Regions from separate parts of the Scandinavium tedordense genome, predicted to be linked through region 2. Evidence: predicted binding sites of a transcription regulator. Region 2 holds the regulator's gene; the other holds the start of a gene.

Region 1 (7,319 bases), on a different contig from region 2:
GTCGCGGGTACTAACGGCAAAGGGACTACCTGCCGTACGCTTGAATCGGTGCTGTTGGCCGCAGGCTTTAAGGTCGGCGTATACAGTTCTCCGCATCTGGTCCGGTACACCGAACGCGTGCGCGTACAGGGTGGCGAGCTGGCTGAATCTGCACATACCGCGTCGTTTGCTGAAATCGAAAAGGCACGCGGCGAAATCTCCCTGACCTACTTTGAATTTGGTACGCTGTCAGCGCTGTGGTTGTTTAAACAGGCTCAGCTGGACGTAGTCATTCTGGAAGTGGGACTCGGCGGACGTCTGGACGCGACCAATATCGTCGATGCCGACGTGGCGGTTGTCACCAGCATTGCGCTCGACCATACCGATTGGCTAGGGCCGGATCGCGAAAGCATTGGCCGTGAAAAAGCCGGTGTGTTCCGCAGCGGTAAACCGGCAGTTGTCGGTGAACCCGATATGCCGCAGACCATTGCCGAGGTCGCTGCTGAAAAAGGCGCTACGCTGCTGCGTCGCGGCGTTAACTGGCGTTATGAGATCACGGGCGACAGCTGGCGGTTCAGCGATGCTCAGGGCGAGCTGAGCGCGCTCCCGTTACCGCAGGTGCCACAGCCTAATGCTGCGACGGCGCTGGCGGCGTTGCGGGCGAGTGGGCTGGCGATTGGCGAGCAGGCAATGCGGGACGGCATTCAGAACGCGATGCTGCCGGGGCGTTTCCAGATTGTGAGCGATTCACCGCGTCTGATCCTCGACGTGGCGCATAATCCTCATGCGGCGGCATATCTGGCGGAACGTCTGAAAATGCCGTCTACAGCCGGGCGTACGCTGGCGGTGATTGGTATGCTTCATGACAAAGATATTGCCGGGACGCTGGCCTGTCTGTCGGACGTTGTTGACAGCTGGTATTGCGCCCCGCTGGAAGGCCCTCGTGGGGCTACGGCGGAACAGCTGGTGGAACATTTGCGCGATGGCGCAGTCTATGCCACTGTAGCGCAGGCGTGGCATGCCGCGATGGCGGATGCTGGCCCACAAGATACGGTGCTGGTGTGTGGTTCGTTCCACACGGTGGCTCATGTAATGGAAGAGATGGACGCGGGGAGAACCGGTGGCGAGTAAGTTTCAGAATCGTTTAGTCGGAACCATTGCGCTGGTGGCACTGGGGGTTATTGTGCTTCCAGGGCTGCTGGATGGTCAGAAAAAGCATTATCAGGATGAGTTCGCGGCAATTCCCCTGGTTCCTAAACCGGGTGATAAAGAAGAACCGGATATGCTGCCAGCGGTTACGCAGGCGCTGCCTTCTCAGCCTCCGGAAGGGGCGGCAGAAGAGGTCAGGGCAGGGGATGCAGCAGCCCCATCGCTTGATACGTCGCGCTATGCGGCGAACAGCGGTGCGAATGAGATAGATGATGCCGCACAGCCTGCACCAAAACCGGTAGCACCTAAGCCTCAGGTTCAGACGCAAACCAGACCACAACGTGATACCACAAACGCACAGTCAGCAGCAACGACGCAAGCGCCTCCTGCTCAGTCGAAGCCTGTTGCCGAAGACAAACCGACGCCGACGGGCAAAGCCTACGTCGTGCAGCTCGGTGCGTTGAAGAATGCCGACAAGGTCAATGAGATTGTCAGCAAACTGCGTGGCGCCGGATATCGCGTCTTTACCGCGCCGTCTACGCCAGTGCAGGGCAAAATCACCCGCATTCTGGTGGGGCCGGACGCGTCGAAAGACAAGATGAAAGGTTCGCTTGGCGAGTTGAAACAGCTGTCAGGTCTGAACGGTGTGGTAATGGGCTACAGTCCGAACTAACGATACACTTCATCTTTCGAACAGCCTTTGCGTTGGCTTTACGTGTTCACCCCGGTCACATCGTTTTCTCTGTGACCGGGGATTCCCGCGTTTGCCGTCCTGGCGCATCTCGAAAGATTTTGGGTATATGCAACGAAATCGATGAAAATCGATTGGGCTGAAAGTGCCCTCAGAGGCGAAAAGCTCATGCGGCGTTGAACGTTTTTTCAGCGCCATTTTTATTTGGGCGGGGAAAGGAATTCCCTACGCAAACGTTTTCTTTTTCTGTTAGAATTCGCCCCGAACTGGACGACAGGGCGTAAAATCGTGGGACAACTATGGTCTGGATTGATTACGCCATTATTGCGGTGATTGGTTTTTCCTGTTTGGTAAGCCTCATCCGCGGCTTTGTTCGTGAAGCATTGTCACTGGTAACGTGGGGTTGTGCTTTCTTTGTTGCCAGTCATTACTACACTTATCTGTCTGTCTGGTTTACGGGCTTTGAAGACGAACTGGTTCGAAACGGGATTGCTATCGCGCTGCTCTTTGTCGCGACGCTTATCGTCGGTGCTATCGTTAACTACGTTATCGGTACGCTGGTAGAGAAGACGGGCCTGTCGGGAACCGACAGGGTGCTTGGGATCTGTTTTGGTGCGCTGCGTGGAGTATTGATCGTCGCCGCCATACTGTTTTTCCTCGATACCTTCACCGGCTTTTCGAAAAGCGACGACTGGCAAAAGTCTCAGCTGATCCCTCAGTTCAGCGTCGTCATCAGAATGTTCTTTGACTATCTGCAAAGCTCGTCAAGTTTCTTGCCCAAAGCATAAGCTTTGGGGAGTTCTGAACGAGGAAAATGACGTATGTGCGGTATTGTCGGTATCGCCGGTGTTATGCCGGTAAACCAGTCGATTTATGACGCGTTAACGGTGCTTCAGCACCGTGGGCAGGATGCCGCGGGCATCATCACCATTGATGCAAACAACTGCTTCCGTTTGCGTAAAGCCAACGGCCTGGTGAGCGATGTGTTTGGCGCCGTGCATATGCAGCGCCTGCAGGGCAATATGGGTATCGGCCATGTCCGTTACCCAACCGCCGGCAGCTCCAGCGCGTCTGAGGCTCAACCTTTCTACGTTAACTCACCTTATGGCATCACCCTTGCGCACAACGGCAACTTGACCAACGCTCACGAGCTGCGCAAAAAGCTGTTCGAAGAAAAGCGCCGCCATATCAACACTACTTCCGATTCTGAAATTCTGCTGAACATCTTCGCCAGTGAGCTGGACAACTTCCGCCATTATCCGCTGGAAGCTGACAACATTTTCGCTGCGATTGGCGCGACTAATCGTCAGATTCGCGGGGCGTATGCGTGTGTGGCGATGATTATCGGACACGGCATGGTGGCTTTCCGTGACCCTAACGGCATCCGCCCGCTGGTACTCGGTAAGCGTGATATCGGCGATGGTCGCACCGAATACATGGTGGCGTCGGAAAGCGTCGCGCTCGATACGCTGGGCTTTGAATTCCTGCGTGACGTGGCGCCAGGCGAAGCGATTTACATCACCGAAAAAGGCCAGTTATTCACCCGTCAGTGTGCTGACAACCCGGTGAGCAATCCCTGCTTGTTCGAATATGTTTACTTCGCTCGTCCGGACTCGTTCATTGACAAGATTTCCGTCTACAGTGCGCGCGTGAATATGGGCACCAGGCTCGGTGAAAAAATCGCCCGCGAGTGGGAAGATCTGGATATCGACGTGGTTATCCCGATTCCGGAAACCTCTTGCGATATCGCCCTGGAAATTGCACGCATTCTGAACAAACCGTACCGTCAGGGTTTTGTGAAAAACCGCTACGTGGGCCGTACGTTCATCATGCCAGGCCAGCAGCTTCGCCGTAAATCGGTGCGCCGTAAACTGAATGCCAACCGCGCAGAGTTCCGTGACAAGAACGTGCTGCTGGTAGATGACTCCATCGTGCGTGGTACGACGTCAGAGCAGATCATCGAAATGGCGCGCGAAGCCGGTGCGAAGAAAGTATACCTGGCATCTGCCGCACCGGAAATTCGCTTCCCGAATGTCTACGGAATCGATATGCCGAGTGCCACGGAGCTGATTGCTCATGGTCGTGAAGTGGATGAGATCCGCCAGATTATCGGCGCCGACGGTTTAATTTTCCAGGATCTGAACGATCTGATTGAAGCGGTTCGCGCTGAGAATCCGGATATTCAGCAGTTTGAATGCTCGGTATTCAACGGCGTATACGTCACCAAAGACGTGGACCAGCAATATCTCGATTATCTCGACACCCTGCGCAACGACGACAGCAAAGCGCTAGCGCGTCAGAATGAAGTCGAAAGCCTTGAGATGCATAACGAAGGTTAATCGTCTCCACGCCCTCTCGTGCAGAGAGGGCGTCTTTCCTTGCAACTCCCTCTGAATTCCGGCAAAGTCAGGCCCAGTACGAAGACAGGGCGGAATCATGAAACGACTCATTATTGGAATTTCCGGTGCCAGCGGCGCTATCTATGGCGTTCGGCTGTTGCAGGTGCTGCGTGACGTCGCAGAGGTGGAAACCCATTTGGTGATGAGTCAGGCTGCGCGACAGACGCTGGCCCTCGAAACCGAGTTTTCTTTACGTGAAGTGCAGGCGCTCGCCAATGTTGTTCACGATGCACGTGATATTGCTGCCAGCATCTCTTCGGGTTCGTTTAAAACCGACGGAATGGTTATCCTGCCGTGCTCGATAAAAACGCTCTCAGGCATCGTCCATAGCTACACCGATGGTTTACTGACCCGCGCCGCTGATGTGGTGCTAAAAGAGCGCCGTCGCCTGGTGCTTTGCGTGCGTGAAACGCCGCTGCATCTGGGGCATTTACGACTGATGACTCAGGCGGCGGAAATCGGCGCTATCATTATGCCGCCGGTTCCAGCATTTTATCACCGTCCGCAAACGCTGGACGACGTGATTGATCAAACGGTTAATCGCGTACTGGACCAGTTTGATATCACCTTGCCAAAAGAGCTTTTCACCCGTTGGCAGGGTACGGAATAGGCGCACTAAGATAGTGCATCTTTTTGGTGCATGTGTGGCCGCCCGACGATTTTGCAATCCCGATCAAATCCTCAACATTTAATCCCTCATTTCGCTGTTTAGCGCTGCGGTTTATCCGTTAGAGCTGTTATCTTTCAATCTTAAGACAACTCCGCAGCTATTCATTAACACATTTAACGCTGTTTTTTTGAGCAGATGTTTAGGTGGCATAAAACGTGCAGGGCTGTCTGGCAACACACAACACGATAGATTACATAACACGCAACTGCATCACGACACTTAAGGGTAATGTATGAAGAAGACGGTTTTGGCTCTCTCTTTAATGCTTGGGATCAGCAGTGCTTCCAGCGTATTTGCCGCGCTGCCGCAGACTGTTCGCATCGGTACTGACGCCACTTACGCGCCATTCTCATCCAAGGATGAGAAAGGGGATTTCGTCGGTTTTGATATCGATTTGGGTAATGAAATGTGCAAGCGCATGCACGTGAAATGTACCTGGGTTGGCATCGATTTTGACTCCCTGATCCCGTCCCTGAAGGCGAAGAAAATCGACGCCATTATCTCCTCACTGTCGATCACCGAAAAGCGCCAGCAGGAAATCGGCTTCTCTGACAAGCTGTACGCCGCTGACTCTCGCCTGATCGCTGCCAAAGGTTCTCCGATTGTCCCAACGCTTGATTCGCTGAAAGGCAAACATGTGGGCGTGCTGCAAGGCTCAACTCAGGAAACCTATGCCAATGAAAACTGGCGTAGCAAAGGCATCGATGTGGTGGCCTATCAGAACCAGGATCTTATCTATTCTGACCTCGCAGCTGGACGTCTCGACGCCGCTTTCCAGGACGAAGTTGCCGCCAGCGAAGGCTTCCTGAAACAGCCAGCCGGTAAAGAGTACGCCTTTGCGGGCCCGTCCGTTAAAGACAAGAAATACTTTGGCGACGGCACCGGCGTAGGTCTGCGTAAGGACGATACCGAGCTGAAAGCTGCCTTCGACAAAGCACTCGACGGACTGCGTAAAGATGGCACCTACGACAAGATGGCGAAGAAGTATTTCGACTTCAACGTCTACGGTGACTAAGACTGCACAGGCCCGGGAAACCGGGCCTTTCGGGCTGAGCAGTTATCTATACATGTGTGGCATAACGGCATAATGCTTTTTGCTGGTGCAACGAGCGCACTAAAATGGTGCGCGATTGCATAGTTAAGCAACAATAATGCAAAAAGTTGCGTATATGTCCCCATAACCTTTTGCCTTATCCGCATAAAAGGTGGCACGATAACTGTTCTTGATACTTCTGATTACCCGCTAAATGACAGTCTGTTGAGGATAGTTATGAAAAAACTGGCGTTGTCTCTTTCTCTTGCGTTGGCACTTTCCAGCGTTTCTACGGTTTTCGCAGCCATTCCTTCGAAAGTTCGTATTGGCACAGATCCGACTTATGCCCCCTTCGAATCCAAGAATGCGCAGGGGGAATTAGTTGGTTTTGACATCGATCTGGCAAAAGAGCTGTGTAAGCGAATTAAAGCGCAATGTACCTTCGTTGAAAACCCACTGGATGCGCTGATCCCGTCTCTGCAGGCGAAGAAAATCGACGCCATTATGTCCTCACTCTCCATTACGGAAAAACGCCAGCAGCAGATTGCCTTCACGGACAAACTCTATGCCGCAGACTCTCGCCTGGTGGTTAAAAAAGGCAGTCCGGTTACGCCGGATCTGAATGCCCTGAAAGGCAAGCGTGTGGGTGTTCTGCAAGGCACCACGCAGGAAACATACGGCAATGAGCACTGGGCACCAAAAGGCATCGAAATCGTCTCCTACCAGGGCCAGGATAATATCTATTCTGACCTGACGGCCGGACGTATTGATGCCGCATTCCAGGATGAAGTGGCGGCAAGCGAAGGCTTCCTCAAGCAGCCTGTCGGTAAAGATTATCAGTTTGGCGGCCCGTCCATTAAGGATGAAAAACTGTTCGGCGTAGGTACCGGTATGGGCCTGCGTAAAGAGGATAACGAACTCCGTGTTGCCCTGAATAAAGCCTTTGCTGAGATGCGCGCTGACGGCACCTACGACAAGCTGGCGAAGAAGTATTTCGATTTTAACGTATACGGCGAGTAATCGCTGTTTGCGCTGCTGACTCCGACGTTCCCGGGGCAGCAGCGCAGGACTGACAGGACAGGCTCAATGCTGTACGGGTTTTCACAAGTGATATTTCAGGGGGCCTTGGTCACCCTTGAGCTGGCCCTCAGCTCCGTAGTGCTGGCCCTGCTTATCGGTCTGGCAGGCGCTGCGGGCAAACTTTCCGGCAATCGTGCAGTGGCGCTTATTTTTGAAAGCTATACCACATTAATTCGTGGCGTTCCGGATCTGGTGTTGATGCTGCTGATTTTCTACGGTCTGCAAATTGCGCTCAACAGCATTACCGATGCGCTGGGCGTGGCACAGTTTGATATCGACCCGATGATTGCGGGCATCATTACCCTTGGTTTTATCTAC
Region 2 (7,319 bases):
GTCCACTTTGACGCATTTTTTTGCAGTCGCTAACGAAACTGTGCAGCAGATACAAAAACACTATTAACAATTAATGTTTTTATGCTTTAGAATCGATTCGTTTTGTCAATCATACCCAGGCATGACCGTTTGCCTGCCTAACAGAGGAATGCTCAGTGGCGCGGATAAATAAAGTCTCGATCACGCTCTGTGCTTTGCTGTTTACATCGTTGTCCATTACGCCTTTGTCCCACGCATCGGAGCAGGCGCGTGCTTCTGCGTCGCAAAAGTCCCATCAAGCGAAAGCAGACCGTAAAAAGAAAACGACGGGCAACAAAACAAAATCGACGACGAAAACTTCAAGCAAAAAGAAAACCAGTACTCTTAAGCAAACAACGACCGCCAAAAGTAAAAAAACATCCGCCGTCAATAAAACCGCCTCCACCCGCAAAATACATAGCCCCGCACTGAAAACCGCTTCCGTCAAAATGGCGCAGAAATGCAGCGTACGTAAAGGCCATAAAAAGAAATGCCTTAGCGAAGACGTAAAACCGTTAACCATTGCGGATGCACATAAAGCACGCGTGCAGAAAGCACAAAAAACGGCGATGAATAAATTGATGGGCCAGATTGGCAAACCATACCGTTGGGGTGGCACTTCGCCACGCACCGGTTTCGATTGCAGCGGTCTGGTTTATTACGCGTATAAAGATCTGGTGAAATTCCGTATTCCTCGCACCGCGAATGAAATGTATCACTTGCGTGATGCGCGCGCTGTTAACCGGGGTGAGCTGCAAAGCGGCGATTTGGTGTTCTTCCGTACCCGCGGTCGTGGCACTGCCGATCACGTAGGCGTTTACGTCGGCAATGGCAAATTTATTCAGTCCCCGCGCACCGGCCGCGATATCCAGATTACCTCTCTGAGCGAAGATTACTGGGCGAACCACTACGTTGGCGCACGACGCGTGATGACGCCTAAAACAATTCGCTGATCCCTGCCCTGTCGATATATCGATAGGGTAAGTTCTTCTTTAGCCACATCTTTTAATTTGCTACCCTATCCATACTCAATGCATGGTTATTGAGTAATAAAATAATAGGGAGAATAAGCAATGTCATTCGAATTACCTGCATTACCGTATGCAAAAGACGCCCTGGCGCCACACATCTCCGTAGAAACGCTGGAATACCACTACGGCAAACATCACCAGACGTATGTCACCAACCTCAACAACCTGATCAAAGGCACTGCGTTTGAGGGCAAAACGCTGGAAGAGATCGTTCGCACTTCCGAAGCGGGCGTTTTCAACAATGCTGCACAGGTATGGAACCACACGTTTTACTGGAACTGCCTGGCACCCAACGCCGGTGGCGAGCCAAACGGTGACGTCGCAGCCGCTATTAACACGAGCTTCGGCAGCTTTGCTGACTTTAAAGCACAGTTCACCGATGCCGCTGTTAAGAATTTCGGCGCTGGCTGGACCTGGCTTGTGAAAAATACAGACGGCAAACTGGCTATCGTTTCTACGTCTAACGCGGGTACCCCGTTAACGACTGACGCCAAACCGCTGCTGACCGTGGATGTGTGGGAACATGCCTACTACATTGACTACCGTAACGCCCGCCCGAACTATCTCGAGCATTTCTGGGCGCTGGTAAACTGGGAATTTGTCGCGAAGAACCTGGCGGCATAATCTATTGCCCGGCGAGAAACATCACCCGCCGGGCATATTATCAATGGCTGGAATACACTTCTTCTGGCTGACGACGCCCAGTCATCAGCACAACCAGTAACGCAACCCCAGCGATAATCGCACCCATTACTGGCACGAAGGTGTAACCCAGACCGCCGGAAATCACTGCCCCGCCCGCGGCCGCGCCCAGCGCATTACCCAGGTTGAACGCCCCAATATTGACCGATGACGACAGACCTGGTGCTTCATGTGCTACACGCATCACGCGCATTTGTAGCGGAGGAACTACCGCGAAGGTCGCCGCCCCCCAGATAACCATGCTCACCGCCGCACCGATTTCGTTTTGCGCAAGCCACGGGATGAACGCCATGATAATGATAAGTAGCGTCAGGAAACCTTTCAGCGTGGCAGTCACGGAGCGGTCAGCAAACTTGCCACCGAGATAGTTACCGATAGAGAAGCCGATGCCAATCAGTACCAGCATGGCGGTAACGAACAGCGGTGACGCATGCGTAATGGTATGCAGCACTGGCGAAATATAGGTGTAGAGCGTGAACATCGCCCCGGCCCCGAGCACGGTCGTCAACAGCGCCGTCAGCACCTGTGGGCGCATCAGAACCGACAGCTCTTTTTTTACGTCCGGGCGTTCACCGCTGCTGCCCTTCGGTAACGAGAACCACAGGCTGACCATCGCCACCAGGCCAAGTCCGGCCGTCGCAAGGAACGACATTCGCCAGCCGATGGTTTCACCAAGCCAAGTGGCCGCCGGAACGCCGCCGATATTGGCAATCGTCAGCCCCATAAACATGGTCGCCACCGCGCTGGCTTGCTTGTGCTTAGGCACTACGCTTGCAGCCACAACCGAGCCGAGGCCGAAGAAAGCGCCATGATTAAGACTGGTGATAATGCGCGACAACAGCAGCGTAGTGTAATCCGGCGCGATAGCCGACAGCACATTGCCGAGCGTGAAAATTGCCATCAGGAAAATAAGCGCATTACGGCGCGCGCGATGTGAAAGCAGCAGCGTCATCAGCGGGGCACCGACCATCACGCCAATGGCATAGGCGCTGATCAGCATTCCGGCCGCGGGAATCGACACGTCCACACCTTTGGCGATGACAGGCAGCAGGCCCATTGGCGAAAACTCAGTGGTACCTATGCCAAATGCCCCAACAGCCAGTGCCAGCAGGGGGAAATTGATTTTCATGTAACGACTCCGGTAAGCCATCTCATTGAGACAGTGCGAAAGCAGAAGCCAAAAGCATGACATCAATCACAAAAAAACAAAAGTAAACAAAATGGCAAAAGTTTTTTGCGAATTTGATAACAATCAGGAAGGAAAATGAGAAGGAGGAAGAGAGCTCTCCCTCCGGATAAATCAGTGCAGTACAGCAGTCAGCGCGGCAGCAACGATCAGCGCCAAAGCGATAACGGTGGTCATCAGAGAGAGCTTCAGGTCGGTACTCATCAATTTTTCTCCTTTTAATCCCCACAACAAAAGTGAGCTTGCTCATTTTTGCACAAATATACGCAAAAATCTTCCAGGTTTTAGGCTCATAGCGATTTTTCTCTTTCCCTTTGCCTCAGAATCAGACAAAATTCCACGCTAATTTAAAAGCGTACCAGCCATTGACCCCCTCCCGTCGTCCTGTCTGTCTCCCGGCGTACTGCAATTCAGTTGAATTGTGTTAAGGGTGTGTAAAGGCAAACGTTTTCGTGTCGGTAATCAGGCGTAAGGAAAGGGTCTGGAGTGAGAACGAATGGCAACTATTAAAGATGTAGCGAAACGCGCAAACGTTTCCACTACAACTGTATCACATGTAATTAACAAGACGCGTTTCGTGGCAGAAGATACCCGTAACGCGGTATGGGCGGCCATTAAAGAGCTGCACTACTCCCCAAGCGCCGTGGCACGCAGCCTGAAGGTGAATCACACCAAAACAATCGGCCTGCTGGCAACCAGCAGTGAAGCTGCCTATTTTGCTGAAATCATTGAAGCCGTTGAGAAAAACTGCTTCGAGAAAGGCTATACCCTGATCTTGGGTAATGCCTGGAACAACCTTGAAAAACAGCGCGCCTATCTTTCAATGATGGCGCAAAAGCGCGTCGATGGCCTACTGGTGATGTGTTCCGAATACCCGCAGTCGGTGCTCGAGATGCTGGAAGAGTACCGTCACATCCCGATGGTGGTGATGGACTGGGGCGAATCTAAAGCTGATTTTACCGACTCGGTGAATGATAACGCTTTCCAGGGGGGCTATATTGCCGGACGCTATCTGGTCGAACGCGGTCATCGTGAAATCGGCGTCATTCCTGGCCCGATGGAGCGTAACACCGGCGCCGGACGTCTGGCGGGCTTCATGAAAGCCATGGAAGAAGCGCAAATCAACGTGCCTGAAAACTGGATTGTTCAGGGTGATTTTGAGCCGGAATCCGGCTATCGCGCCATGCAGCAAATTCTTGCACAACAGCCACGCCCAACCGCCGTGTTCTGCGGCGGTGACATTATGGCGATGGGTGCGTTGTGTGCCGCAGACGAAATGGGTCTGCGTGTTCCACAGGATATTTCAGTCATTGGTTACGATAACGTGCGCAACGCGCGCTTCTTTACCCCTGCCCTGACCACTATCCACCAGCCTAAGGATTCGCTGGGTGAAGCGGCCTTCGATATGCTGCTGGATCGCATCGTCAATAAGCGTGAAGAGTCGCAGTCTATTGAAGTGCATCCTCGCCTGATCGAGCGCCGCTCGGTGGCCGACGGCCCATTCCGCGACTACCGCCGTTAATGACCTCTCAGGAGCCGGTTATTCCGGCTCCTGTAACCACTCTTTATTCAACGTTTCACTGTCCCCCAAATACTCCAGCAGCCAGCTCAGCGCCGGTGACATGTCATTTTGTTGCCAGGTCAGGCAGCACGCTGCATCAGGGAACGGATTTTCCAGCTCCAGCGCCACCCATTCACCACTGTCGATATACGGACGGGCAAAATGCGTGGGCACCATTCCGGCACACAGACCAGCGGAAAGACAGGTCGCGGAAGATTCCCAGTCCGGCACCACAATCCGTTTTTGATTATCCAGCAACCAGGTGATACGTTTCGGCAGCGATCGCGAGGTATCTTCCCGTACCAGCGCCGGCCAGTTGCGCAACACATCATCGCTGAGCGGGCCGGGCATCTGCGCCAGCGGATGTTGACTCGACACCACGCAGTTCCAGCTCAGCATCCCCATATCACGAAATGCGTAACGCCCACCGACCGGGATCGCCTGTGTGGCGCCAATCGCCAGCTCTACACGCCCGTCGGATAACGCATCCCACACGCCGTTGAATACTTCCTGGAAAACGCACAGTTCGACATCCTTAAAGTGGCGATAGAAATCGACAATCATCTGCCGGGTACGTTCCGGGCGCACAATATTATCCACCGCGATGGCCAAATTGCCACGCCAGCCGTTGGCAATTTGCTGACACTGCTGGCGGGTGATCTGCATTTTTTTGATAACAGAGCGACCCTCTTTCAAAAACCAGGCACCTGCGGGGGTTAATTCTACGTCGCGATGGCGTCGTTCAAACAGCGGTACCGCCAGCCATTCTTCCAGCTGACGTACGGTATAGCTGATCGCAGAAGGCACACGGTGCAACTCCTGCGCGGCTGCGCTGAAGCTCCCGTTACGCGCTACGGCGTCCACGACTTCTAGAGAATATTCTGACCACATAGGCTGCCTGCAAAAAATTTGAACTCACCAGACAAATATTAGCGTTTCACAAGAGAAGTTGCACTCCCTACACTCTGCTGCCATCGACACCTGCAACGAGAAAGAAAATGAATAAGCAACCTGGGAAAGGATTTTTGTGCTGGCTGGCTGGCCTGAGCGTACTCGGTTTTCTGGCAACCGATATGTATCTGCCCGCATTTGCCGCCATTCAAACTGATTTACAAACCCCTGCTGCTGCCGTCAGCGCCAGCCTGAGCCTGTTCCTGGCCGGTTTTGCCCTCGCACAGCTGATGTGGGGTCCGCTGTCTGACCGTTACGGTCGTAAACCTATTCTGCTGACCGGCTTGGCGATATTCGCCTTTGGCTGTCTGGGGATGCTGTGGGTCCGTGATGCAACCCTGCTGCTGGTGCTCCGCTTCGTTCAGGCGGTCGGCGTTTGCGCCGCTACCGTCACCTGGCAGGCGATGGTCACCGATTATTATCCGGCCCAACGCACCAATCGTATCTTCGCGACTATCATGCCGCTGGTTGGACTTTCCCCAGCGCTGGCACCGCTGCTCGGCAGCTGGATCCTGCATCATTTCGAATGGCAGGCAATTTTTGCCACCCTGTTCGGCATTACGCTGCTGCTGATGCTGCCTGCGCTACGTCTGCAAAAACCCGTGCGAACCGTGCATAAAGAAGAACAGCCGCTGACCTTCCTGACACTTTTGCGCTCGAAAGATTATCGCGGCAACGTACTGATTTACGCCGCCTGCTCCGCCAGCTTCTTTGCGTGGCTGACCGGCTCGCCGTTTATTCTGAGCGCCATGGGTTACGGCCCGACGGTGATTGGCCTGAGCTACGTGCCGCAGACCATCGCTTTCCTTATTGGGGGCTACGGCTGTCGTGCCGCCCTGCAAAAATGGGAAGGACAACAGATGCTGCCATGGCTGCTGCTGGCCTTTGCCGTGAGCGTAGCGGGCACCTTTGCTGTCGGTTTGACCGCAGGCAGCTCACTGACCACCCTGCTGATCCCTTTCTGTCTGATGGCGATGGCCAACGGCGCGATTTACCCAATCGTTGTGGCTCAGGCACTGCGCCCGTTCCCACACGCTACGGGTCGGGCAGCTGCGATGCAAAACACGTTGCAGTTGGGTTTGTGTTTCCTGGCAAGCCTGGTGGTTTCCACCCTGATTTCTACTCCACTCCTGACCACCACCAGCGTGATGCTGGCCACCGTGGTTCTGGCAGGCTGGGGTTACCGGATGCAGTTTGTTGCACAACGTGATGAAAACGCGGGTCCAACTGAAGAATCACACGCATAGTATCGTTAGCGACTATGTAACAATTCAGTCATTAGTTTGCTAAGAATTTTTTATTGAATCACTCATTTTTGCGGCCTATACTGGTTCGGTAACACATAAATACGATAAATATTAGCGATTAACGGGGGAACGGATCTCCCCCGATTAACCACGGAAGGCCTTTCGGCAAGGGTTATCTCCCTTCCTCTGTTCTACGTCGGATAGCAGACTCACGGATATTCCGTGAGAGTTCTCACACAACCAAAAAAGCGTCTACGCTGTTTTAAGGTTCTGATCACAAGCCGCGTGATGGAGAAGCTATGAGTTCATCGTGTATAGAAGAAGTAAATGTGCCTGATGATGACTGGTACCGCATTGTTAATGAATTACTGAGTCGTGCCGGCGTCAGGGTTAATGGTTCTGCTCCCTCAGATATCCGGGTCAATAATCCCCTGTTCTTTAAACGTGTGCTGCAGGAAGGGTCACTGGGATTAGGCGAAAGCTATATGGACGGCTGGTGGGAATGCGAACGGCTCGATGTATTTTTTCATAATGTGCTTCGTGCCGGTCTGGAAAGCCAACTCCCCCACCATCTTAAAGACACGCTTCGTGTCGCAGGTGCCCGTCTGCTCAATCTTCAAAGT

The links. Region 2 encodes PurR, which represses purine synthesis genes. Its sites were predicted from a motif close to CANGCAAACGTTTGCNTG; they were not measured.
Region 1: cvpA (colicin V production protein) is a predicted target of PurR. The motif match lies at 2,046-2,063, and genes of this name have one in related genera.

Annotation. Positions count from the first base shown of each region.
Region 1 is NZ_JALIGG010000054.1:193,751-201,069, reverse strand. It holds gene folC (bifunctional tetrahydrofolate synthase/dihydrofolate synthase) at 1-1,110, shown strand, start outside; gene dedD (cell division protein DedD) at 1,100-1,801, shown strand; gene cvpA (colicin V production protein) at 2,119-2,607, shown strand; gene purF (amidophosphoribosyltransferase) at 2,641-4,158, shown strand; gene MUU46_RS09900 (UbiX family flavin prenyltransferase) at 4,256-4,828, shown strand; gene argT (lysine/arginine/ornithine ABC transporter substrate-binding protein ArgT) at 5,121-5,903, shown strand; gene hisJ (histidine ABC transporter substrate-binding protein HisJ) at 6,159-6,941, shown strand; gene MUU46_RS09885 (histidine ABC transporter permease HisQ) at 7,008-7,319, shown strand, end outside.
Region 2 is NZ_JALIGG010000056.1:72,565-79,883, forward strand. It holds gene MUU46_RS13500 (C40 family peptidase) at 156-971, shown strand; gene sodB (superoxide dismutase [Fe]) at 1,092-1,673, shown strand; gene MUU46_RS13510 (MFS transporter) at 1,714-2,880, opposite strand; gene cydH (cytochrome bd-I oxidase subunit CydH) at 3,052-3,141, opposite strand; gene purR (HTH-type transcriptional repressor PurR) at 3,434-4,459, shown strand; gene punR (DNA-binding transcriptional activator PunR) at 4,478-5,389, opposite strand; gene punC (purine nucleoside transporter PunC) at 5,497-6,696, shown strand; gene cfa (cyclopropane fatty acyl phospholipid synthase) at 6,996-7,319, shown strand, end outside.